DNA from 2 places in the Clostridium sp. CM036 genome. Region 2 is predicted to be linked to the other one. Evidence: a T-box and tRNA genes for the amino acid it is inferred to sense, from the RefSeq annotation. Region 2 holds a T-box; the other holds one or more tRNA genes.
What was found. The T-box of region 2 lies ahead of tyrS (tyrosine--tRNA ligase). A T-box ahead of a tRNA ligase gene usually reads a tRNA of that ligase, here a tRNA-Tyr.
Positions count from the first base shown of each region.

Region 1: it encodes a tRNA-Tyr, which carries the amino acid that the T-box ahead of tyrS (tyrosine--tRNA ligase) is inferred to sense. The anticodon was not compared.

Region 1 is NZ_CM143652.1:2,416,880-2,429,210, reverse strand. Features, by position in the region: gene spoIIID (sporulation transcriptional regulator SpoIIID) at 80-334, shown strand; gene mreB (rod shape-determining protein) at 461-1,495, shown strand; gene yyaC (spore protease YyaC) at 1,621-2,175, opposite strand; tRNA gene ACWJKE_RS11415 (tRNA-Thr) at 2,533-2,607, shown strand; tRNA gene ACWJKE_RS11410 (tRNA-Tyr) at 2,613-2,697, shown strand; tRNA gene ACWJKE_RS11405 (tRNA-Val) at 2,740-2,815, shown strand; tRNA gene ACWJKE_RS11400 (tRNA-Thr) at 2,848-2,922, shown strand; tRNA gene ACWJKE_RS11395 (tRNA-Tyr) at 2,928-3,012, shown strand; SAM riboswitch class I at 3,115-3,217, shown strand; gene metK (methionine adenosyltransferase) at 3,303-4,478, shown strand; gene recD2 (SF1B family DNA helicase RecD2) at 4,685-6,916, shown strand; gene ACWJKE_RS11380 (hypothetical protein) at 6,962-7,990, shown strand; gene ACWJKE_RS11375 (ComF family protein) at 7,963-8,643, shown strand; gene hpf (ribosome hibernation-promoting factor, HPF/YfiA family) at 9,066-9,599, shown strand; gene secA (preprotein translocase subunit SecA) at 9,797-12,298, shown strand.
Region 2 is NZ_CM143652.1:3,462,236-3,474,566, forward strand. Features, by position in the region: gene ACWJKE_RS16385 (DUF5670 family protein) at 61-216, opposite strand; gene ACWJKE_RS16390 (ECF transporter S component) at 468-1,010, shown strand; gene ACWJKE_RS16395 (GerAB/ArcD/ProY family transporter) at 1,242-2,321, opposite strand; gene ACWJKE_RS16400 (spore germination protein) at 2,451-3,857, shown strand; gene ACWJKE_RS16405 (Ger(x)C family spore germination protein) at 3,850-4,968, shown strand; gene ACWJKE_RS16410 (AlbA family DNA-binding domain-containing protein) at 5,076-6,221, shown strand; gene ACWJKE_RS16415 (ATP-binding protein) at 6,339-6,749, shown strand; T-box leader at 6,938-7,153, shown strand; gene tyrS (tyrosine--tRNA ligase) at 7,363-8,583, shown strand; gene ACWJKE_RS16425 (metallophosphoesterase) at 8,892-9,581, shown strand; gene ACWJKE_RS16430 (GTP pyrophosphokinase) at 9,635-10,426, shown strand; gene leuS (leucine--tRNA ligase) at 10,514-12,331, opposite strand, start outside.

The DNA of each region.
Region 1 (12,331 bases), 1.0 Mb from region 2:
AGAAGATGACTAATTGGAATGGAATTTAAAAGCAAGATAATGCATATTTATAAATATATAAGGGTTAAGGAGGCAACACTTGAAAGACTATATTGAAGATCGAGTACTAGAAGTTGCTAAGTACATTATCGAGTCAAAATCTACAATAAGAAGAACTGCCAAAGTGTTTGGCGTTAGCAAGAGTACTATACACAAGGATATGACGGAAAGATTACCCACAATAAATCCTCAAATTGCCAGCGATGCAAAAACAATTTTGGATATAAATAAAGCTGAGCGGCATATAAGAGGCGGAAGAGCAACTAAATTGAAATATAAAGAAGCACAAGGATAAAAACATTCGAAGCTAAAAACTATAAAAAAATTTTAAAATTAAAAGAGGGTTTTCTTATAGCTTTATAGAATAGAGTTTAGTGTAATTTAAATATTGAATATACTAAAGAGCAGGAGTGGTTTTGAAATGTTTTTTTTTAGAATGGGTACAGATATGGGAATAGATTTGGGTACATCTACAGTGCTTGTATATATTAAAGGAAAAGGTGTTATATTAAAAGAACCTTCTGTTGTTGCCATAGATAGAAATAATAATAAGGTATTGGCAGTAGGAGAAGAAGCTAGGCAAATGATAGGAAGGACACCAGGCAATATTGTGGCAATACGCCCTATGAGGGACGGTGTTATTTCGGATTATGACATAACTGAAAAAATGTTAAATCATTTTATCAAGAAGGCTTGTGGGAAAAGAAGGCTATCTTCTCCAAAAGTTGTAATATGTGTACCTTGCGAAGCAACGGAAGTAGAAAGAAGAGCGGTAGAAGATGCAGGTAGAAATGCCGGAGCTAAGAAAGTTCAACTTATAGAAGAACCACTAGCAGCGGCAATCGGAGCGGGACTCGATATTACTAGAGCAAGTGGTAATATGGTTATTGACATTGGTGGAGGCACGACTGATATTGCAGTTATTTCTTTAGGAGGCATGGTTGTACGTGAATCAGTTAAAGTAGCTGGTGATAAGTTTGATGAAGAGATTATAAAATATATCAGAAAAAAACATAAATTAATGATTGGTGAGAGGACTGCAGAGGATTTAAAAATCAACATAGGTTGTGCTTATAAACAAGAAGAAAAGACAAGCATGGAGATAAGAGGGAGAGATTTAATTACAGGTCTTCCTAAGAATTTAGAAGTATCATCAGAAGAAATGAGAGAAGCTTTAAAAGAGGCGGTATATTTAATAGCAGGATGTGCACATTCCGTATTAGAAAAAACACCACCTGAGCTTTCAGCAGATATAGCTGATAAAGGTATAGTTATGACTGGTGGAGGTGCATTGTTAAAAGGCTTAGGTAAGCTCATACAAGAGGTTACTAAAGTTCCGGTATATCTAGCGGAGGATCCGATTTCATGCGTAGCACTCGGAACAGGTAAAGTATTGGATTATATGGATAAGTTAGATAATTCATTCAATGGAAGAGAATTATGCTTAACAGAATAAAAAGTATAAGCAAGCTATAAAAATAAGCAATACAATTATTAGTTTAATTGCATTGCTTATTTTTATATTATATAAGATTTGTAAGTTTAAATTGTGGATAATTATTTAAAACTAATTAAAGCATGTTAAACAGGGCTCAAATTATTTTCTTCATTGGTAAGGGAGTGCAAATAGTATGAATGCAAGAGGGATCTGCTTAAAACATTAGCAATATCCATTACCAAGCTCAATCTTATGTTTCTATTTGTAAATAATTCACTATCATCACTTGAATCTACTATACCTATTAATGAAAGAGTGCCTACCTTAGGAAGGGTTTTCCCTACACCTTTGCCAGGATGAATTGGATAATTTCTAGCTTGGAGTTCTCCAATATTTGAAATGTCTCCTAAACAAGCATCTACACCTATTATAGTACAATTTGGGTGCAATGCATTTATTTTAGATAATTTACTATCTATGTTTAAGGCATGAATTGGATTATCTATAGTGCCATATACAGGTAATGGAAAGGAACTATTTTTTAAAAGTGTACCAACTAAAGGACCTAGACAATCGCCTATACATCTATCGGTACCTATGCAAACAACTAAAGTATTTTTGTCAATATAGTCTTTTAGAAAATTAGAAAGTGTATAGTATGCTAAAGGATCTTTATAATGGGTTTTAGCTTTACTCAAGAAATATACCTCCTTGTATTGCGCTGGGGAAAAATTATTAGTTTCCTATGAATAATTTATATGAATAAATCCCGTGTATTATTATAATAAAGAATAAAAAAATGATTAATTAAAAAATGATATATAAGTATATTAACTATATGAAGGAAAACCAAATAAAAAATATAATAAATTATTTGTGCAAATAGTAAGTTGTATCAATGCTTAATATTAAGCAAATATGCGAATAGTATAGTTATGGAGAGAAGAAGTCGTTTATTAAAGGATAATAGACTTGAAATTAATTAATTAAAGTTGTATAATAATTCTTGTCGACACGGTAAAACGGTAAAACGGCAAAATGATAAAACATAATATGCTGGCATGGCTCAACGGTAGAGCAGCTGACTTGTAATCAGCAGGTTGTAGGTTCAATTCCTATTGCCAGCTCCATAAGTGGAGGAGTTCCCGAGTGGCCAAAGGGGGCAGACTGTAAATCTGTTACGTAATGTTTCGATGGTTCGAATCCGTCCTCCTCCACCATTTATAATGGTTTACAATAAATTATGGTTTACAATAAATTATGGGAGCATAGCTCAGCTGGGAGAGCATCTGCCTTACAAGCAGAGGGTCACAGGTTCGAACCCTGTTGTTCCCACCATAATAATCTTTTTAAAATAGAATAAAATGCATGCTGGCATGGCTCAACGGTAGAGCAGCTGACTTGTAATCAGCAGGTTGTAGGTTCAATTCCTATTGCCAGCTCCACATATGGAGGAGTTCCCGAGTGGCCAAAGGGGGCAGACTGTAAATCTGTTACGTAATGTTTCGATGGTTCGAATCCGTCCTCCTCCACCAAAAGACATCTATAGATGTCTTTTTTTATTTTTTACAGGGTTTAGATTCTGTTGACACCATAGAATGCATATGGTATTATAATTAAAAGTTAATAATTGATAACTCTTATCAAGAGAGGTGGAGGGAAAAAGGCCCTATGAAACCCGGCAACCGGTGCAATGCACCATGGTGCCAATTCCTGCAGTTATAATCTGCAAGATAAGGGAGATGATTAAATCACCTCTTCTTATATTTGGAAGAGGTTTTATTTTTTTATAGGGAAATTTTAGAGAATAGAAGGGAGAATTATAATGAAAAGATTATTTACATCAGAATCCGTTACAGAAGGACATCCAGACAAAATTTGTGACCAAATTTCAGATGCTGTACTTGATGCTATTTTAGAGCAAGATCCTTATGCTAGGGTTGCTTGTGAAACAGCGGTTACTACAGGAATGGTTTTAGTAATGGGAGAGATAACAACTAGTTGTTATGTAGATGTTCCTAAGGTTGTTAGGAATACCATTGAAGGCATAGGATATACTAGAGCAAAATACGGGTTTGATGCTAGCACATGCGCTGTACTTACGTCTATTAATGAACAATCAACAGATATAGCTATGGGAGTAGATGAGGCATTAGAATCTAAAGCAGGCGAGATTGATAAGGTTGACGCAATAGGTGCTGGTGATCAAGGCATGATGTTTGGATTTGCAACTAATGAGACACCAGAATACATGCCACTACCAATTGCTATGGCTCACAGATTAGCAAGAAAGTTAAGCGAAGTAAGAAAAAATGGCACATTAGATTACTTAAGACCGGACGGAAAGACTCAAGTTACTGTAGAGTATGAAGATAATAAGCCAGTAAGAATAGATACTATTGTTATTTCAACTCAACATGCAGAAGAAGCAACTCATGATCAAATTGAAAATGATTTAAAAGAGCATGTAATAAAACCTGTAGTTCCAAGTGGATTATTAGATGAAAATACTAAATATTATATAAATCCTACAGGCAGATTTGTAATTGGAGGACCGCAAGGAGACTCTGGTTTAACAGGAAGAAAAATAATAGTAGATACTTATGGTGGATATGGAAGACATGGAGGTGGAGCATTCTCAGGAAAGGATGCAACAAAAGTTGATAGATCCGCTGCATATGCTGCAAGATGGGTTGCTAAAAATTTAGTTGCTGCAGGAGTTTCAGATAAATTGGAAATTCAGTTAGCTTATGCTATAGGTGTAGCTAAACCGGTATCTATAGAGGTCGAAACTTTCGGAACAGGAAAAATTGACGATGATAAAATAGTTCAAATAGTTGAAAAAGTATTTGATTTAAGGCCAGCTGTAATTATAAGAGAATTAGAACTAAGAAGACCTGTTTATAAACAAGTAGCTGCCTATGGACATTTTGGAAGAATTGATTTAGATCTTTCATGGGAAAAACTAAACAAGGTTGATGAAATAAAAAAGTACGTATAATATAAAAAAAGGGATAACAATTATTAATTGTTATCCCTTTTTAGTGCATGTGATTATTAAGTAGTATTTTGATAAAACCTAAGATAGGGGTATACTGAACATAAGAGATGTAAAATACATATGATATAATAACATTAATAATAATATTATTGCTAATAATATTATTATTAATGTTATTATATGAATTTATAAATAGGAGAGATTTTATGCCGGAAATACAAGGGATAATCGAAGATGTAGTATTTCATAATGAAGAAAATGGATATATAATTGCTCATTTGAATGATAATAAAAAGCAGATAACTGTGGTAGGCATTGTGCCATATATAAGTGAAGGGCAGAACCTGAAATTAACGGGGGAGTGGGTTACTCATCCTCAATTTGGCAAGCAATTTAGAATAATACAATGTGAGGAAATAATACCTAGTTCACTTGAAGGTATAGAAAAATATTTAGCTTCAGGAGTTATTCAAGGAATTGGACCAATAACTGCTAAAAAAATTGTACAGCACTTTGGTGAAAACACCATGAATATATTAGATAATGAAATTGAAAGATTAAAAGAGATTGATGGTGTAGGACAAAAAAAGATTCAATTAATTTTTGAATCATATTCTAAGCAACGAGAAGTTAAAAATATAATGATATTTCTTCAAACATATGGAGTAACACCTAACCAATGTGTGAAAATTTATAAAAAATATGGAGGAGACTCTATAAAGGTAGTACAGGATAATCCTTATGTGTTAACTGAAACCATTTCTGGAGTAGGATTTAAAATTGCAGATAAGATAGCACAAAGTTTAGGCATTGACAAAGAGTCGCCTTTCAGAATACAAAGTGGAATTAATTATGTGGTAAATGAATTTTGCGCTATGGGAAATACTTATATGCCGTTAAACAAATTATACCAAGAATCTAAAAATATTCTTGGGGTTACGGCTGAAGAAATTGAAAAAAATGTTTATGATAATGTATTGCAGGGAAAATTGAAAGTCGAAAATATTGATGAAGAAGACTGTGTTTTCACTATGCCGTTCTATTACTGTGAATTAGCTATTACTAAAAAAATTATAACCTTATCTATAGAAAAGTATGACGAATTAGAAATAGACATAGAAGAAAAGATTAATGACTTCGAAGAAGAAAAAAACATAAAATTTGCAACGTCTCAAAAGACTGCTATTTGTGGTGCTGCAGAAAATAGTATTGAAATAATAACGGGAGGTCCAGGTACTGGCAAAACTACTATAATTAATTGCATTATAGAGGTATTTGAAGAAGCAGGAATGAAAGTTTATATGGCTGCGCCCACCGGAAGGGCTGCCAAAAGAATGACAGAGGCTACTGGTCGCGAAGCCAAAACCATACATAGGTTATTAGAACTTGGAGTAGGCAGAGATGATGGGTCGCAGTTCTCTAGAAGTGAGGAATCGCCTTTAGATTGTGATGTGCTAATTATTGATGAAGCATCTATGATAGACATAATGCTTATGAATAGTTTATTAAAAGCTATCAGCGTAGGAACTCGACTTATAATTGTTGGTGATGTTGACCAATTGCCATCTGTCGGACCGGGTAATGTACTAAGAGATATTATTGACAGTAAATGTGTTAAAGTAGTTAAGCTTAAGGAGATTTTTAGGCAAGCACAAGAAAGTATGATTATTGTGAATGCTCATAAAATTAACAATGGCGAGATGCCTATTTTGAATAAAAAGGATAAAGATTTTTATTTTATTGAGAATAATGAGCCGGAGAAAATCTTGGACAGTATAATTGCTTTAATTAATACCAGATTGCCAAAATTTAACAAAGAGTGGGATAAGATGAAGAACATTCAAATACTCTCTCCTATGAGAAAAGGGATATTGGGTATAGAAAATCTAAATGGAAAGCTTCAGCAAATATTGAACCCTAAATCTAAGTATAAAAAGGAAAAGGAATATAGGAATACTATATTTAGGGTAGGCGACAAGGTTATGCAAATTAAAAATAATTACTCTATAAAATGGAAAAAAATTAATGCAAAAGCTGAAGATGGAGTGGGCATTTTTAATGGTGATGTAGGGTATGTTGAAGATATTGATGAAGATAATGAAAATGTTATTGTGATTTTTGATGATGACAAACGGGTAGAATATGAAGGTGTATATTTAGATGAACTAGCTTTAGCGTATGCTATTACAATACATAAAAGTCAAGGTAGTGAGTTTGAAGTTGTAATTATGCCTATGTTTATGGGGCCCCCACTTTTAATGAACAGAAATTTACTTTATACAGGGATAACTAGAGCAAAGAATATGGTTGTTTTAGTGGGAGCAATAAAAGCTGTTAATTTCATGAAAGATAACAACAGAAGTTTCGAGCGGTACTCCGCTTTGGGCTGGAGAATAAGGCAAATAGTAGATGCAAATGTGGGCCATGATGAAAATTAGATTGATTTGTTTGGAAGAAATATTAAATTGCAAAGGAGATTTTACATGCTTTTCTACGCAAAATTAAACCTTAGTAAAGAAAAAGATGAGATTAGCAAAGAAATTTTAAGATGTTCTTTAAACAGCAAAAAAAGAATTGATGTTGTATCTATGTTTTACAATTCCTCTGATATATTGTTAGAAACTATAATTGAATATGTTAATGAAAAGAAAAATATATTGTATATAACTAATGAAAACCAGAGGAGTATTGATATTATTTACTTCATAAATAAATTTAGTAATTTAGGTCAATATGTATATTCACCTGAAACGAATTATGGCAGTGTGAATGAGTATTTACATATATGCAATCATGAAAATGCGTTAAAACTCCAAGAAAAATTTGATTTGATTATTTATAATGATATTAGAAGTTTTCCTAAATACACTAAGCAACAAATAAAAAAAGTGTTATTAAGAATGTGTAAAGCAAATAGTGTAGCTATAGCCTATTCTGTAGAGAATGTTTTAAGCGAGGGCACGCCAATAATGTTTCCGTTAAAAAACAATAATATTCCGATTATAGAGCCTAGAATCATAACTACGAGGATAAATCTTAGTACGGATATACCTTTGGTTGTTTATCAATATTTGAATTGGTCAATTATATCTAATAGAAAGGTAATAATATTTACACCAGATGAGGAAAAAACTATAGCGGTCTTTGAGTATCTATGTAATTTCAAAGAAAAGTTAAGTGAAAATATTTTTTTGTTTATTAGTAAAAAAAGCGATGCTAATATTAAAGTAAAGTTCATGAATGAAGATGAGGGGATAATAGTCACTAATGACTTTGAAGAAAGTTATTTAGAATTTCATTCAATTGATGTTATAGTTTATTTTGCTGATAATGATAAATATAATCATAAGCAACTATTATATTTATCAAGTAAGGTTGGGAGATATGAAAGTATACAAAGGGGAGAGGCTATATTTTTAGCTAATGTTGAAACTGTGCAAATGGATAAAGCTAAAAATATAGCTAGAAAATTTAATGAGAAAGCGTGGGAGCGAGGATTATTAAATATATAAGAAAAATACTTTATTGTTTAGTTCAGCTCATATATTCAGGCGATGAACAGTGCGTGATTTGTAGTGGATATAGTGAGGAAAGTGAAGCTTTGTGTACTAAATGCAGAGAAAAATTGAAGCGCTGTGTGCAAAGCTTTTGTATAGGTCGCAATGAAGAAAAATATCTTGTTTGGTCAGTGTTTTATTATTCTAATATAGTAAAAGAATTAATTATTAGGCTTAAATATAAAAGCGATTTTATATGCGGTGAAATCTTAGCGGAATACATGTTACAACTTGTAAAAAGCAATGAATTACAGTTTGACTTAATATCTTATGTACCTATGACTAAAAAAGCTTTAAAAAATAGGGGGTATAACCAAAGCGAGTTTTTGGCAAGCTATTTATCGCGATTTTTAAATATTCCAGTGATTTGCAACTTGATTAAAACTGAGGATACTAAAGATCAAATAGGTCTCAATGGCGAAGAAAGATGGAACAATATGGAGAAATGTTTTGAGATCCAAAAAAATGAAGCTATAAAAAATAAAAATATTTTGCTCATTGATGATGTTATAACCACTGGGGCTACAGCGTTTCATTGTGCTCACAAACTGAAAGAAAGTGGGATAAATAATATTTATATATTGACAATAGCCAAAAGTAATGTATAATACGTATTGTAGTAAGTTAGGTTTGTGGTTGAAAGTCGATGCCAGTCGCAGGCGAAACGATCCACGTAAGTTAAACAAAGTTTAGCGAGCATGGTGCGGCTTAGAGGTTAGTCCTGCCGTTTAGTAGACGAGAGTGTTAGTAGTGAGAGGGTAATTCTGGGTAGCAAAAGCTCCAGCAGGCGAGTGTGGGGTCAAAGACCAGGTCAACTAACTTAATATATAAAAACTCCTAATATTATATTAGGAGTTTTTATTTTATTGGTACCTAAAAATATCGAATATAATTTAAATTGTATTAATATTATGTGAATTCTGATTTTAATGGTTGCTATTTAGCATTAAAAGTAATAGAATTGAAATATAAAACATATATCATGCTTAGCAATTAAGCAGTATGTAGATATTAGAGAGGGGCTGTAAGTATGAAAGTCAAAGTAATAGGAAGAAATATAGAGATAACAGAAGCCTTGAAAAATATTATAGACAAGAAAATAGCAAGATTGGATAAGTATTTTAGTCCAGATGTGGAAGCACAGACAACATTAGGCGTTTGTAAGAATAGACATACAATAGAAGTTACAATCCCTTTTAATGGAGTTATTTTAAGATCAGAAGAGCAAAATGAAGATATGTATACATCATTAGATATTGTAGTTGATAAATTAGAAAGACAAATTAGAAAAAATAAAACAAAATTAGAAAAAAGGAATAGAGGAACATCTCTTAAATTTCAAGGCATACCAAAATATGATAAGAACGAAGATGATGGTATAGATCCTAAGATAGTAAAGATGAAGAAATTTGCATTTAAACCTATGTCAGCAGAGGAAGCAGTACTTCAAATGGAACTCGTTGGTCATAGTTTCTTCGTATATATGAGTGATGGTAGTTCAGAGGTAAATGTAGTATATAAAAGAAAAGATGGAAATTATGGTTTGATAGAACCAGAATTTTAAAATATATTAAATTTAAAGGATTAAAGTAAATTTACTTACTTTAATCTTTTTTTAACTTAAAAAAAGTATAGTGAAAAATTATTAATGATAATTTACAAAATTTATAAATTCGTATAAGTTGAACAGTAACAAATTAAGTGGTATAATTTTAAGTATATATTTAGGGACTATTAAAATGAATAGTGAGGATGAAAAGTATGAAATTTTTTGAAAAGTTATTTGGTAGTTATAGTGATAGAGAGATAAAAAGAATAATTTCAACAGTAGATAAAATAGAAGAATTAGATCCGTTGATGACTAGTTTAAGCGATGAAGAACTTAAATCAAAAACAGAAGAATTTAAAACTAGATTAAATAAAGGAGAGACTTTAGAGGATATATTACCTGAAGCCTTTGCGGTGGTTAGAGAAGCTTCATGGAGAGTTCTTAACATGAAGCATTTTAGAGTACAACTAATTGGTGGAATAGTACTGCACCAAGGAAGAATAACAGAAATGAAAACGGGTGAAGGAAAGACCTTAGTGGCTACACTTCCCTCATATTTGAATGCGTTAACAGGAAATGGTGTTCACATAATTACAGTTAATGACTACCTTGCCAAAAGAGATAGCGATGACATGGGACGAATACACGAATTCTTAGGTATTTCTGTAGGCGTAATTATTCATGATTTAGATCAAACACAAAGGCAAGCGGCCTATAATTCAGATATAACATATGGGACAAATAACGAATTTGGGTTTGACTATTTAAGAGATAATATGGTTGTTTATAAAGAAGAAAGAGTTCAAAGAAAATTAAACTTTGTAATCGTGGATGAGGTTGATTCTATATTAATAGATGAAGCTAGAACACCGCTTATAATATCTGGAGAAGGAGAAAAATCTACGGATTTTTATAAAGTAGCAGATTATTTTGTTAAGGGTCTAGTGAAGGAAGAAGATTATACTATAGATGAAAAAGCTAGTGCTGTTATATTATCTAATGCTGGTATAGATAAAGCGGAAAAATATTTTCATTTAGAGAATTATGCTGATGCAGAAAATATGGGTATACAGCACCATACAGTTCAAGCTTTAAAAGCAAACTTCATCATGAGAAAAGATAAAGATTATATGGCAAAGGATGGTCAAGTTATCATAGTGGATGAGTTTACTGGAAGACTCATGGAAGGCAGAAGATATAGCGATGGGCTTCACCAAGCTATTGAAGCAAAAGAGAGCGTCAAAATTGAAAAAGAGTCAAAAACTCTTGCAACTATTACCTTCCAGAACTATTTTAGAATGTATAATAAGTTATCGGGCATGACTGGAACTGCGCTTACAGAAGAAAATGAATTTAGAGAAATATACGGATTGGATGTAATAGTAATACCTACAAATATGCCATTAACAAGAATTGATAACGCAGATTTAGTGTTTAAAACTGTTAATGGGAAATATAAAGCTATAGTAGATGAAATAGTTGAAACTTATAAGAACAAGCAGCCCGTTCTCGTAGGAACTGTTAGTATAGAAAAATCAGAATTATTATCTGATATGCTTAAAAAAAGAGGAATTCCTCATCAAGTACTTAATGCTAAATATCATGAAAGAGAAGCGGATATAGTCTCTCATGCAGGAGCACGTGGCATGGTTACCATAGCAACTAATATGGCGGGCCGTGGTACAGATATTAAGCTTGAAGAAGGCGTTGTTGAAGTTGGTGGACTCAAGATAATTGGAACTGAAAGACATGAATCTAGGCGTATTGATAATCAGCTTAGGGGTCGTGCTGGTCGTCAGGGAGATACTGGAAGCTCAAGATTTTACATATCACTCGAAGATGATTTAATGAGAATATTTGGGTCTGAAAGACTTCAAGGGGTTGTAGGAAAATTAGGATTAACTGATGAGGACGCTATTGAAAGCAAGATGGTAAGTGGTGCTATAGAAAGTGCTCAAAAGAAAGTTGAAGGAAATAACTTTGATATAAGAAAAAATGTTGTTCAATATGATGATGTAATGAACCAACAGAGAGAAATAATTTATAGACAAAGAACAGAGGTTCTTCAAGGCGAAAATATAAAAGATCAAATTGAAGAAATGATACAAGATGTTGTTTTCTCTGCAGTTGATTCACATATTAGTGGAGTTGAGGAAAGTTTTGATGAGGAATTAGTAAAACTTATTAACTATCTTGAAGAAATATATCTTCCAAAGGGTATGGTTTCAATAGAAGAACTTTCTAAAACATCTAATGAGGAAATTAAAAATACTCTTTTAGAAATAGCTAAAAAAATCTATGAACAAAAAGAAGAAAATTTTGGTGACGAACAAATAAGAGAAGTCGAAAGGGTTATTCTTCTAAGGGTAGTAGATAGTAAATGGATGGATCATATCGATGAGATGGAACATTTAAAGCAGGGCATTGGACTTAGAGCTTATAAGCAACAGGACCCATCACAAGCCTACCAAATGGAAGGTAGCGATATGTTTGCTGAAATGATTGAAAATATAAAGACGGAAACTGTTAAATACTTATTTCATGTGCAAATAGAAAAAGCACCTGAGAGAGAAATGGTTTCTAAGATTACATCAACAAATCATGATAATTCCATTAAAAATGAGCCAATTAAAAAAGTTACTAAACAAGGAAGAAATGATGAATGTTCTTGTGGTTCAGGGAAAAAATACAAAAATTGCTGTGGCAGAGGTTAATAATTATTAATAACTTCAAACAACCGCATAAGG
Region 2 (12,331 bases):
AAAATAAAAGAAAAATCTCTTGAATTAATTTCAAGAGATTTTTTCACGTTTAGAAGGTTTTTACATGTTTCTTTTTCTGCTAGATAGAACATCAATTACAAATACAATCGCAGCAACTACTAGCAGGATATTAATTAAACTTCCACCTATGCTGAAAAGAACTCCCATTAACCAAAATAACACTACAAATCCACCTAACCAACGTAAAAAGGTCATATTTCCACCTCCACTTATTAAAATTACAATTTAATATAAGATTAAAAACCCATAAGAGTGGCGTTATCTACTAAAGTAGAGTTATCTACTAAAGTGGCTTATATATAGTATTTATTATTTTAGCAAAGTATATGCAATATATTTGTGGAAAAGTGTATGCATACATTTGAAAAGATGATAAATGTTGTATATAATGATGTTAGAAAGACGCTTAAGGATATATTAAAGATTTAATTTTAGGGGGGATAAACATGGAAAATAGAATATCACCAATTAAAACTATTGACATAGTACAAATTAGTCTAATGGCGGCGATTACGTTTATAGCTGCTTCGGTTATACATATACCTACTTTTATGGGTGTACTTCATTTAGGAGATAGTATGATTTTTTTATCAGCTATATTATTTGGAAGAAAAAAAGCAGCAATATCCTCTGCTGTTGGTATGTGTTTATTTGATTTATTAAATGGATATACCATGTGGGCACCATTTACACTCATTATTAAAGGTACAATGGGGTATATTGCTGGAACAATTGCCTATAGAAAAAATTATAATGGAAATAAATTTTCAAATAATATCTTTGCTTTTGTTGTAGCAGGGATTTGGATGATTGCGATGTATTATTTAGGGGGAGCTATTATACTAACATTTATTTCTAAGGAATTTGCACTTAAACAAGCCTTAATTATTTCTTTAAAGGACATACCTACTAATGTTTTTCAAGTAGTAGGAGGTATTGCTTTAGCATTACCTTTAATAACAGCTTTAAAAAGCAAAATTAGTAGATAATATAAGATATTTTATGCGCAAAAAAAAGTATATATTACGTATAATGTATTGAAGCAAGCTTTAGAACTTCCTATTTTAGTTTTAATTAAAATGCGTTAAGAAAAACATATGCTTGAGCGCTAGCGAATTTATATCTTGCGATAGCGAGTTTATGTTTTGCAGCAGATTAATTAAAAATAAAATTAGTAGTACTTAGCGAAGTGAATGCATTAATAGTAATATATACTTTTTTTAGTCTCTAGCGCTTTTTTTACTTTTAAAGTAAAATACAGTGAAAATTATTGTTGGTATTAACATAAAGCCTATTACAGAAAAATAGACGTAAAGATTTAAAAATTTATATAATAATACTACTTTAGCGGAAATGAAATAGGAGATTATGAATACAAATAAAGTAATAATGTATATCCAATATTTATTAGAGAAGGAAAGCTTTTTTAATAAAATCATGATAGCGGTTAGCTCTAATACATATTTTATAAACCAGCCGCCTACCATTTGAAGCATTACATAAAACTCCCCTCCTTCTATAAACCCGAAATAATCAACTAACTGAGTTTGTATGAGTTTAGGATAGTTAATCTCCAAGGCTCTAACTACGCCAAAGGTACTTAAAACGCCTATGTTTGCGAAAATCTCCATTTGTATTACTATTAATATTGCAATAACGCAATGTTTTGTGATTTTTGACTTATTAGTTACCCTAGACAAAAATGGGATACAAACAGCTATACTACCGTAACATCCAAGGGCCTTTATTATAGATAAAATAAAAGAGGGAGTGACGCCATCCGCCATTATAGGAAGTAGGTGACTAAACTTTTTATATTTAGCTGTAAGAATTGCTAGGTTTATCCCGGCTATCATAGTAAGACAAATAACTAAAATAGTAACTATAGTTATCGCTCTAGTACCCTTCTTTGTAATATAAACGGCGGGTATTATTATAAACAAGAGAAAAAACCAAGGAGGAGTATCTGAAAGCAGATTTAGATGCAAGGCATTTGATTCTACAGAGCAACTCTCTATTAAGCTGACAATTAAAGTTATGATAAATAAAATTAAAAAGATGTCTCCCATGGTTTTACCTAAGGCTTTATGGTATATTTTGTCCATATCATAGCAATTGCATTTTTTACAAACAAAAATCAAATAAATAAAATAAAATAATAAAATAATAGAAGCAATAGTGACGGAAATCCAGGAATCTCTACCTCCATTTATAATGAATACATTGGGGTAAGTTTTCATTGCTACAATGCAGGTTCCCCAAATTATGAACATTAAATGTTTTGTATTTAGCTTATCCATTTTTTTTCTTGTCTCCTCCTTGTTTTGATTCTAAATTGCATTGTAATAAAATTTGCAATATAGTTGTATTATTTCCCAATTTGAGAATATTAAACTTAAATATTACAAATAATAAGTTGGGTGATTAAAATGGAAAAAATAAATATAGATTATATTAAAGAAAAATTAAAAAATAGCTACGATATCAAATATAGAGAGATAGAGACTGATATGGGAATAATATTCGGCGTATTTATTGATGATTTATGTGATTCTAAATTTATTAGTGAATATATATTTAACCCTCTAATACAACATAAAATTACAACTGTAGATTTAGAGTATATAAAAAAAGAAGTATTACCAGCTAATAGCATTGGAGATATTAATAGTAATAAGGAGGCTATAGATCACATTTTATCTGGAGACTTGGTGCTTATATTTTCTTTTGCAAATAAATCAATTTATTGTGAGGCCAAGGGATATGTGAGGCGGAGTGTGGGAGAGCCTTCTACAGAAAATGTAATTAAAGGACCAAGGGAAGGATTCACGGAAGCTTTTGTAGATAATGTATCAATGATTAGGCGTAAAATAAAAAATTCAAATTTGAAATTTGAGCCGATAATTTTAGGGAGCAAATCTAATACGGTGGCAGTAATATGCTACATAGAAGGTGTGGCCCCGAAGAAACTTGTTGATTATATAAGGAAAAAGGTGACCAATATAAAATTAGAGTTTATTTTAGACACAAATTACATTGAGGAAGAATTAAAAAATAAGAACACCGCATTTGACACAATAGGAACTACCGAAAAACCAGATGTGGCAGCATCAAAGCTTTTAGAAGGGAAAGTGGCAATAATCGTAGATGGAACCCCCTTTGTAATTACTGCACCGTATTTTTTTGTGGATAATTTTCAAACACCAGATGATTATTATTCTAATAAGTATTTTACTAATCTATCAAGACTTATGAGGGTGTTTAGTTTTTTTTCAGCTACCTTATTGTCAGGGGTATATTTGGCGATTACTACTTTTCACTTTTCGCTTATCCCAGAGGTATTTGCCGTAAAACTCTCAGTCGCTAGAGCAGGAGTACCTTTGCCTACTGTTATAGAACTACTACTAATGACTTTTTTCTTTGAATTACTTAGGGAGGCAGGAATAAGATTGCCACAACTCATAGGCCAGGCAATGAGCATTGTTGGAGCTTTAATTTTAGGCGATGCTGCAGTGGGAGCAGGTTTAGCCTCACAAAGCACTATAGTAATTGTGGCAATTTCATCTATTTCTTCTTTTTTAGTGCCTAAGCTTTATGGCGCTCTATCCATATGGAATATAATTATTATTGTGTTTTCCTCAGTGCTTGGATTACCAGGATTTTACATTAGTTTTTTTATTTTTATCTCACATATGGCGGGACTAGAGAGTTGTGGATATCCATATTTATTCCCTTTAGGTACACTAGAAAGCTTTAAATTTAAGGATATATTATATAGAAAAGATCTTAGCAAGATATCAAATAGTATTTTTGATAGGGATGATTATAATGAATAAGTATAAAAAAATATTAGTTATAATATGCATAATAACGAATTGTTTTACTATGACATCATGTTTTAGTTATAAGGATATTAATAAGGTTTTATTTATTTCTGCATTAGTAATAGATGCAGATAATACCGGTAATCCTATATTATATGCTGAAGCGTTTAAGGGAGTAAGAGGAACATCACCTGAAGGGACGGATCAAAGAATCTTATTTAAAGCAACAGGAAAAACAATGTTTGAAGCTGTCAGAAATATGAATGCTATTTCTAGTTATAAATTAAACTATACACAGAATAATGCCGTAATATTTACTCAAAAGGCTGCAGAATTCGGTGTTGATAATTTCATAGATTTTATGAGTCGTGATCAAGAATTGCTTATAAGACCATATATTGCAGTATATCAAGGAGATCCAGAAAAACTTATGAAGCTAAATATTCTTCAAGAAAAATATATTGGATTATTTGTAGTGCAACTTATAGAAAATATTGGATCATCTTCAAGAGCTGTAAAACTAAGTTTAAATGAGTTTTACAATCAAAGAAAAATTGGAGATAAAGTAAATGTAGTAACAATAATAGATATCGCAAAAGATACTTTAGAGCCAAAATTAGAAGTAAATGGCGGAGCTGTGATCAAAGACGATAAAATGGTTAGTGTATTACAAAGAGATGAAGGCTTAGGCTTTAACTTTTTAATGAACACTATTTTAGGTGGTACTTTAGAAGTAACTAATCCCCGTGATGCTAATAAATTTGTAACTTTAGAAATATTAAAAAGTAAAACTAAGACAGAAATCAGTTATGATGATAATATTGTTCATTTAAAAAAGAAAATTAAAGTTAAGGTGGATTTAGCAGAAGCTCAAAAAGAAATTACACTTACAAAAGAAAATATCAGTAAAATTGAGGAGCAGTCAGAAGAAAATATTTTGAAAGCCTGCAATAATCTGTTTGCAAAATATAAGGCATTAAATATGGATATTTTTGATATAACGGAGCAATTTCATGCAAAATATCCAAAGATAAAAAATGATGATATTATTAAAAAAACTGAGCTAAAAGTTGAAGTTGAAGTGAAAATAATGAACACCGGGACTGTTAAAAACTTTCAATAAAAAAGGCGGTGGTATTCCATCGTCTTTTGTTGTAAGGTATAATACTTTGGAAACATTGCACTACTATAAGCATAATATATCACTATAGCGCGGTTGGAGTGAAATATATGGATAGCAAAAAAATTAGCATATTGTTAAAGAGGGATGAGGGTACAAAATTAGATTTCAAGCAAAGAATTGATATATTAATAGAAAGTGGTAAAAGAGAATTAGCTAAAGATATATGTGCTATAGCCAACTCCCGTGGAGGAAGGGGATACCTTGTTATTGGAGTAGAGGATAAAACGAAAAAAATCATAGGTATTAAGGTATGTGACTTTAAAGAAGAACAGTTACAACAAATTATAAGTTCAAGATGTGAACCGCCTATTCCAGTATCGCTAGATTTCGTAACATTTCAAAGCAAAAATTTGGCGATTATAACTATATATGATGGTGGTCAAAGGCCCTATCAATTAAGGGAGAATGGTGCATTTTACATTAGGAGAGGTTCCACAACAGATACTATGAGAAAAGAAGAATTAATTTCTTGTTTACAAGAAAATCTAAGTCTCAATATCGAAACTATACCTATTGTAAATAGTGGTATTAGTAGTTTAGATTTTAATATAATTAATAAATACTTTTTAAATAAGGGCATTTTAGTAAATGATAACAGTAGATTAGGATTTATGGACAATGCAGGAATAACTTTTATTGAAAGAGATTATAATAAGAGGGTAGTAACACTAGGGGGATTATTGGTATTTTCTTCAATTAACAGTATCTATTTACCGCATAATATGATAAAGATAGTAAATAAGGTAAACGATAACTTTGATGAGGTTATAATTGTGCAAGGGAATTTATTAGATATGCTAGATAGGACAGAAGAATTTTTTAAAAATATATTTCCAGTAAATTATCCTATTGCTGCAGTGTATGAGGCTGTAAAAAACGCAATACTTTATAGAGATTATACTATATTTTATAAGGAAATTGAAATAGTGGTAAGCTATAACAGTGTAAGCGTATTTAGTCCAGGTAACCTATTATTTTCAACTGAAATTAATACCCATAATTATTTAAAAAGGAATATGTGGATATATGATAAGTTAATAGCATTAGATGATAGAAAAAGATTTATAAAATCAGGAAGAGGATTTGCACGAATGAAAAAAGATTTTTCAAAATATGGTAAGGTAATATTTGTAGATTCAAAAGATGATAATACTTTTAAGGTGATTTTCCCAGGGATTAAGAACTTTATTTAAAACTATAATATTGTGAATATATTACGAATAACATATAATATGTATAAAAATATTGTGTACGAGTAGACCTATTTAATAATTATCTGGTTATATTAGATAAAATAGGAGGCGTTTAACATGATTCATGTATTTTGTGGTAAAAAGGGTTCAGGTAAAACTAAAGCTCTAATTAAATTAGCCAACCAGTCCGTTGATAAAGTTAAAGGAAACATAGTATATATTGATGATGATACTAAAGCTACGTTGCAATTAAGTACAAAAATGAGACTTGTAGCAATAAATGAGTTCAATTTAAAAAGTCATGATGATTTTTATGGATTTTTGTGCGGTATGCTTTCTAGAGATTATGATATTGATACCATCTTTGTTGATGGTGTATTTAATATTATTGATGATAAACTTGAGCATACGGCACAATTGTTTTCTAAAATGGATATTTTAGCTAATAAGTATAACTTGGAATTTTATGTGAATATAGGTTGCGAATGCTTAAATCCACCACAATTTTTAAAGAATTATATCACATAAAGAGATAGAATATTATTTATGTGAATGTAAGGCAGGGTTTTCAGCCCTGCTTTTATTGTATATGGAGAAAATAGTTGAAAATAAACGTAAATAGTATATATAGGGTTTTAATCAATTATAACAAGCAAATATATCATTTGATATATTATAAATACACATATATAATTAATAACATGAATAATTATATCTAAAAGGCTATGAAAGAAAAAAGTAACTGTAGGAATTATTAAGAGAGCTAGTGGTAGGTGTGAACTAGTTAAGGAATATAGTGAAATACATTCTGGAGCTTTAAGCTGAAATAAGATTTTAAAAAGTAAGCTGAGACGGGTTAACCTTACGTTATAAGGAATGAGCGGATTGTTAAATCAATTTGGGTGGTACCACGGAATTTTTTCGTCCCTTTCTTAGGAGGCGTTTTTTTTATTTCAAAAAATAACACAGTATTAAATCATCACCTGCGGTGCTCACAGCTTCGCAGAAGATAAGTATATCGACTTCAAAAGGAGACTTAGGTTTCAACTGAACTTTTCTCTTTGTTATACTATGGGATACCATAGTATAGAAGAGGAAGACTTTCATTTTGAAATGTCGTTAAAATAAGGAGGAATAAATTATGGAAAATGTATATGATACGCTTTTAGAGAGAGGGTATATAAAACAACTTACTCACGAGGATGAAATGAAGAAAATATTAGGACAGGAAAAGGTAACATTTTATATAGGATATGACCCAACAGCGGATAGCCTACATATTGGACATTTCATAACTATGATGTTTATGGCACATATGCAAAGAGCAGGGCATAGACCCATAGCCTTAGTTGGTGGTGGAACTACAATGATTGGTGATCCATCTGGTAAAACAGATATGAGGAAAATGCTTTCAAAAGAAGAAATTGATCATAATATATCTTGTATAAAATCACAGCTTTCAAAACTTATAGATTTTAGTGATGGTAAAGCAATCCTTGAAAACAATGCAAACTGGCTTTTAAATTTAAATTACGTAGATTTTATAAGAGATATAGGAGTACATTTTTCAGTAAATAAGATGTTAGCTGCTGAGTGTTTTAAACAGAGGTTAGAAAAAGGTTTATCTTTTTTTGAATTTAACTATATGCTTATGCAAGGATATGATTTTTTAATGTTAAATAAAAAATATGGATGTACTATGGAGTTAGGTGGAGATGATCAATGGTCTAACATAATTGCTGGTATAGAACTAATAAGAAAAAAAGAAAGTAAAGCTTCTTATGGAATGACTTGCACACTACTTACAAATAGCGAAGGGATTAAAATGGGTAAAACTGTAAATGGAGCTCTGTGGCTTGATGCAGATAAAACATCTCCTTATGATTTTTACCAATATTTTAGAAATATTGGAGATTTAGATGTAGAAAAATGCTTATCGTTACTTACTTTTGTACCAATGGATGAAGTTAGGCGTTTAAGTGCTTTAAAAGATGAAAAAATCAATGAAGCTAAAAAAGTTTTAGCTTTCGAGGTTACAAAACTTATTCATGGAGAAGAAGAAGCTGTAAAAGCTCAGACCGCAGCAGAAGCATTATTTGGTGGTGGAACTAATATGAGTAGCGTACCTAAAGTATCTATACCGTGCGACATGAAGAATGCGGGATTGATGGATATATTGGTGTACACTAAAGTGGTGCCATCAAAAGCAGAAGCTAGAAGATTAATTGAGCAGGGCGGATTAACTATTAACGATAAAAGGATTGAAGATAAGAATGCAACACTTTTAGAAGAAAATTTTAAAGATGGTTGTGTACTTATTAAAAAAGGAAAGAAAAAATACTATTCTTTAACTATAGAATAGCAATTATTTAAAAAGGGCGAAGTTGAAATTAATATTTTAACTTTGCTTTTTTCTTTTAGTGGTAAAAAGCTTTTAGTAAAATATCTTTTGAAGCTGGAGAAGGGTTAAAGGCAAGTTGGGGAGAATTTTTTAGTGATAGAAGTTTTAATACAATCAATATAAAGGTATAATAGCATAGAGACATTAAAAAAATGACTAAGGTTAAACTTTGAGCACTAATGAGTGTAGCAATAGCTAAGGTTATTGCTTATGTAACGGATATAGATAATTAATGGAAAAAAACTAAACGATTAATAAGGAGGTATATTATGGCGTTGTGGGCAATATCTGATCTTCATTTATCTATAAATTCAGATAAACCCATGGATATATTTGGAGATAAATGGAGTAATCATAATGAAAAAATTAAAGAAAATTGGCTTAGCAAAGTTTCAGCGGATGATACTGTACTAATTGCAGGGGATATTTCATGGTCCATGAATATTTCTGAGGGTGTGGAAGATTTAGAATGGATTCATGAGCTTCCAGGTAAAAAAATACTTATAAAAGGAAATCATGACTATTGGTGGAGTGGTATCACGAAGCTTAATGCTCTCTACGCGGATATGGATTTTATCCAAAACAACTTTTTTAACTACAAAGATTTTGCTATATGCGGAACACGGGGATGGAATTGCCCAGGAAATACAAGATTTACAACTCATGATGAAAAAATATATAATAGAGAGTTAATAAGGCTTCGAATTTCACTCGATGAGGCAGTGAAAAAGGGTTATAATAAATTTATTGTAATGCTTCATTATCCACCTACTAATGATAAGTTTGAGGAGACTGAACTTATAAGAATAGTAAAAGAATATAATGTATGCAAGGTCATATATGGTCATTTACATGGACCATCTTTAAATAGGCTATATGAAGGAAATATAGAAGGCGTAGAATATATAGTTACTTCTTGTGATTATCTAAACTTCGATCCTTTAAAAATATTAGAATAGTATCAAAAGTTAATACAATGTGGATATGAAATTTTATGTAAAGGACTGAGTATATGGCAATAAGAGAGTGGAAAAGATTTTTAATTCCTTATGAACAGGGTGTAGAAGAGTTAAAAGTAAAATTTAAAAGTATAAGAAGAGAATATAGACGAAAAAATGAGTATTCACCTATAGAGTTTGTTACCGGGAGGGTTAAAGAAATATCTAGTATTCTTGAGAAAGCTAATAAATTCGGTATCCCTCTGGATAGAATTGAATATGAAATGGAAGATATTGCAGGTATAAGGATAATGTGTCAGTTTGTAGATGATATTGATAAAGTGGTGAATCTAATCCGTGAAAGACGTGATATGCAGATGGTTTATGAAAAAGACTATGTTGCAAATGTAAAAGGTAGTGGATATAGAAGCTATCATATGATTATAAAGTATCCTGTAAACTTAGCTGATGGTCAAACCGAAATACTAGCAGAATTTCAAATTAGAACCTTGGCAATGAATTTTTGGGCTACAGTAGAGCATTCTCTAAATTATAAATATAAGCATGATATACCAGAGAATATAAGGGCAAAACTTAAAAATGCTGCAGATGCTGCTTTTCAATTAGATGAACAGATGCTAGAAATTAAAGATGAAATTAAAGATGCACAAAAATTGTTTGAGGTAAAATCTAATTTGGTGTCGGATATAATGAATAATATACTTGTGCTTTCGTCGCTTGGAAAGTCAACGGATGCAGCTAGGTATAGAGAACAATTAAATAAGCTAATAGAAGAAGGAGAAGTTTATGAAATTAGTAGCTTACTTCGCGCAACTCAAAAAACATTAGATATGTATAGAGTTTAAATTGAAAAGGAGAGTAGAAATTAAAAATTTCTACTCTCCTTTTATAATAATTCGAATTTAAACTGTAAAAACTATATGTAGTTCTTACTAAGAAGCTACTATATTAACTAGTCGTCCTTTAATTATAATAACCTTACGAACAGTTTTACCTTCTAGGGTAGCGATTACTGTTTCATCTTTAAGAGAAATTTCCTTTATACTTTCTTCATCTAAATCTTGAGATACAGTTATTCTGGATTTAATTTTACCATTGATTTGAATAGCTAGCTCTACTTCATCTTTTATAAGAGCAAACTCATCAAATTTAGGCCAAATTTGATTAAATACAGAGTAACCCATACCCAAGCTTTCCCACTTCTCTTCTGCAAAGTGAGGAGCAAAGGGAGCTAAAATCTTAAGGTAATCCACAAGCACTTCTTTTAAAAATTTACTATTTATATTGTCTACATTAAAATATTTTAATATAGCATTTGTAAGCTCCATAAGTCTTGCAATAGCGGTATTAAATTGAAGTTTTTCTGTATCTTCGGTAACACCTTTTATTGCGAAATGTCTCCAGTAGTTTAATTCTTTTTCTTCTATTCCTAGAGAGTCTTTGTTATTAAGGTCTTTTGACATAATGCAGATTCCAGTGTCGATTGCTCTTTCAATTCTATCAACAAATTTTCCAATGGCTTTTATACCATCATCACTCCAAGCTCCACCATCAATATAACCGAAACCAAACATTAGGTACATCCTAAATACATCTGCGCCAAACTCTTTTATGTACATGTCTGGAGAAATAGTATTTCCTTTTGATTTACTCATTTTCACTCCGTCTGGTCCTAAAATTAAACCTTGGTGAGTAAGAGATAAGAATGGTTCATCAAAGTCTAAATATCCCATATCACGAAGAGCCTTGGTTATAAATCTTGAATATAGTAAGTGACCACATGCATGTTCAGGTCCGCCTACATATTTGTCTACAGGAAGCATTTTGTTTACTAACTCTTTATCAAAAGCTTTTTCATTGTTTTTGTTATCTACATACCTAAATTGGTAGAAAGAAGAACAAACGAATGTATCCAAAGTATCAGCTTCTCTATGAGCTGCGCCGCCACAAACTGGGCAAGGGACATTCATAAAATCCTCGCATTTAGCAAGTGGTGATTCTCCGTCTGGTGCAAATTCTACGTTGTACGGCAGTTCTACAGGAAGTTGATCCTCAGGTACAGGAACAGCCCCACATTTTTCGCAGTGAATTATTGGAATAGGAGCGCCCCAATATCTTTGTCTTGAAACTAACCAATCACGAAGTCTAAAGTTTACTTTTTCACAGCCGAGACTTATACTTTCTAATTTTTTTACAATTGCTTTTTTTCCGTCGATGGTAGATAAACCATCAAATTCTTGACTGTTTACCATTTTTCCATGTTCAGTATAAGGGAGATTTTCGCCCTCTCCATTTACACTTTTAAAACCAATAATTACTCTTTCAATAGGCAATTTGTATTTAGTAGCAAATGCGAAGTCTCTATCATCATGAGCAGGAACAGCCATTACTGCACCAGTTCCATAAGTGTTTAGAACATAGTCAGCTACCCAAATTGGAACCTCGCGTCCATTAATAGGATTAATAGCATAAGAACCAGTAAATACACCTGTTTTATCTCTTGTAATAGATTGTCTTTCTATATCAGTTTGTTTTCTAGCATCATATTTATAAGATTCAACAGCATCTTTATATTCACTTTTAGTGAGGACATCTACAAGTTCATTTTCAGGGGCTATGACTACATATGAAACACCGAATAAAGTATCTACTCTTGTAGTAAATACACTAAAGTCTACATCAGAATCAACTACTTTAAAAGTAACATCAGCACCAGTAGATTTGCCTATCCAATGTTTTTGCATGGATTT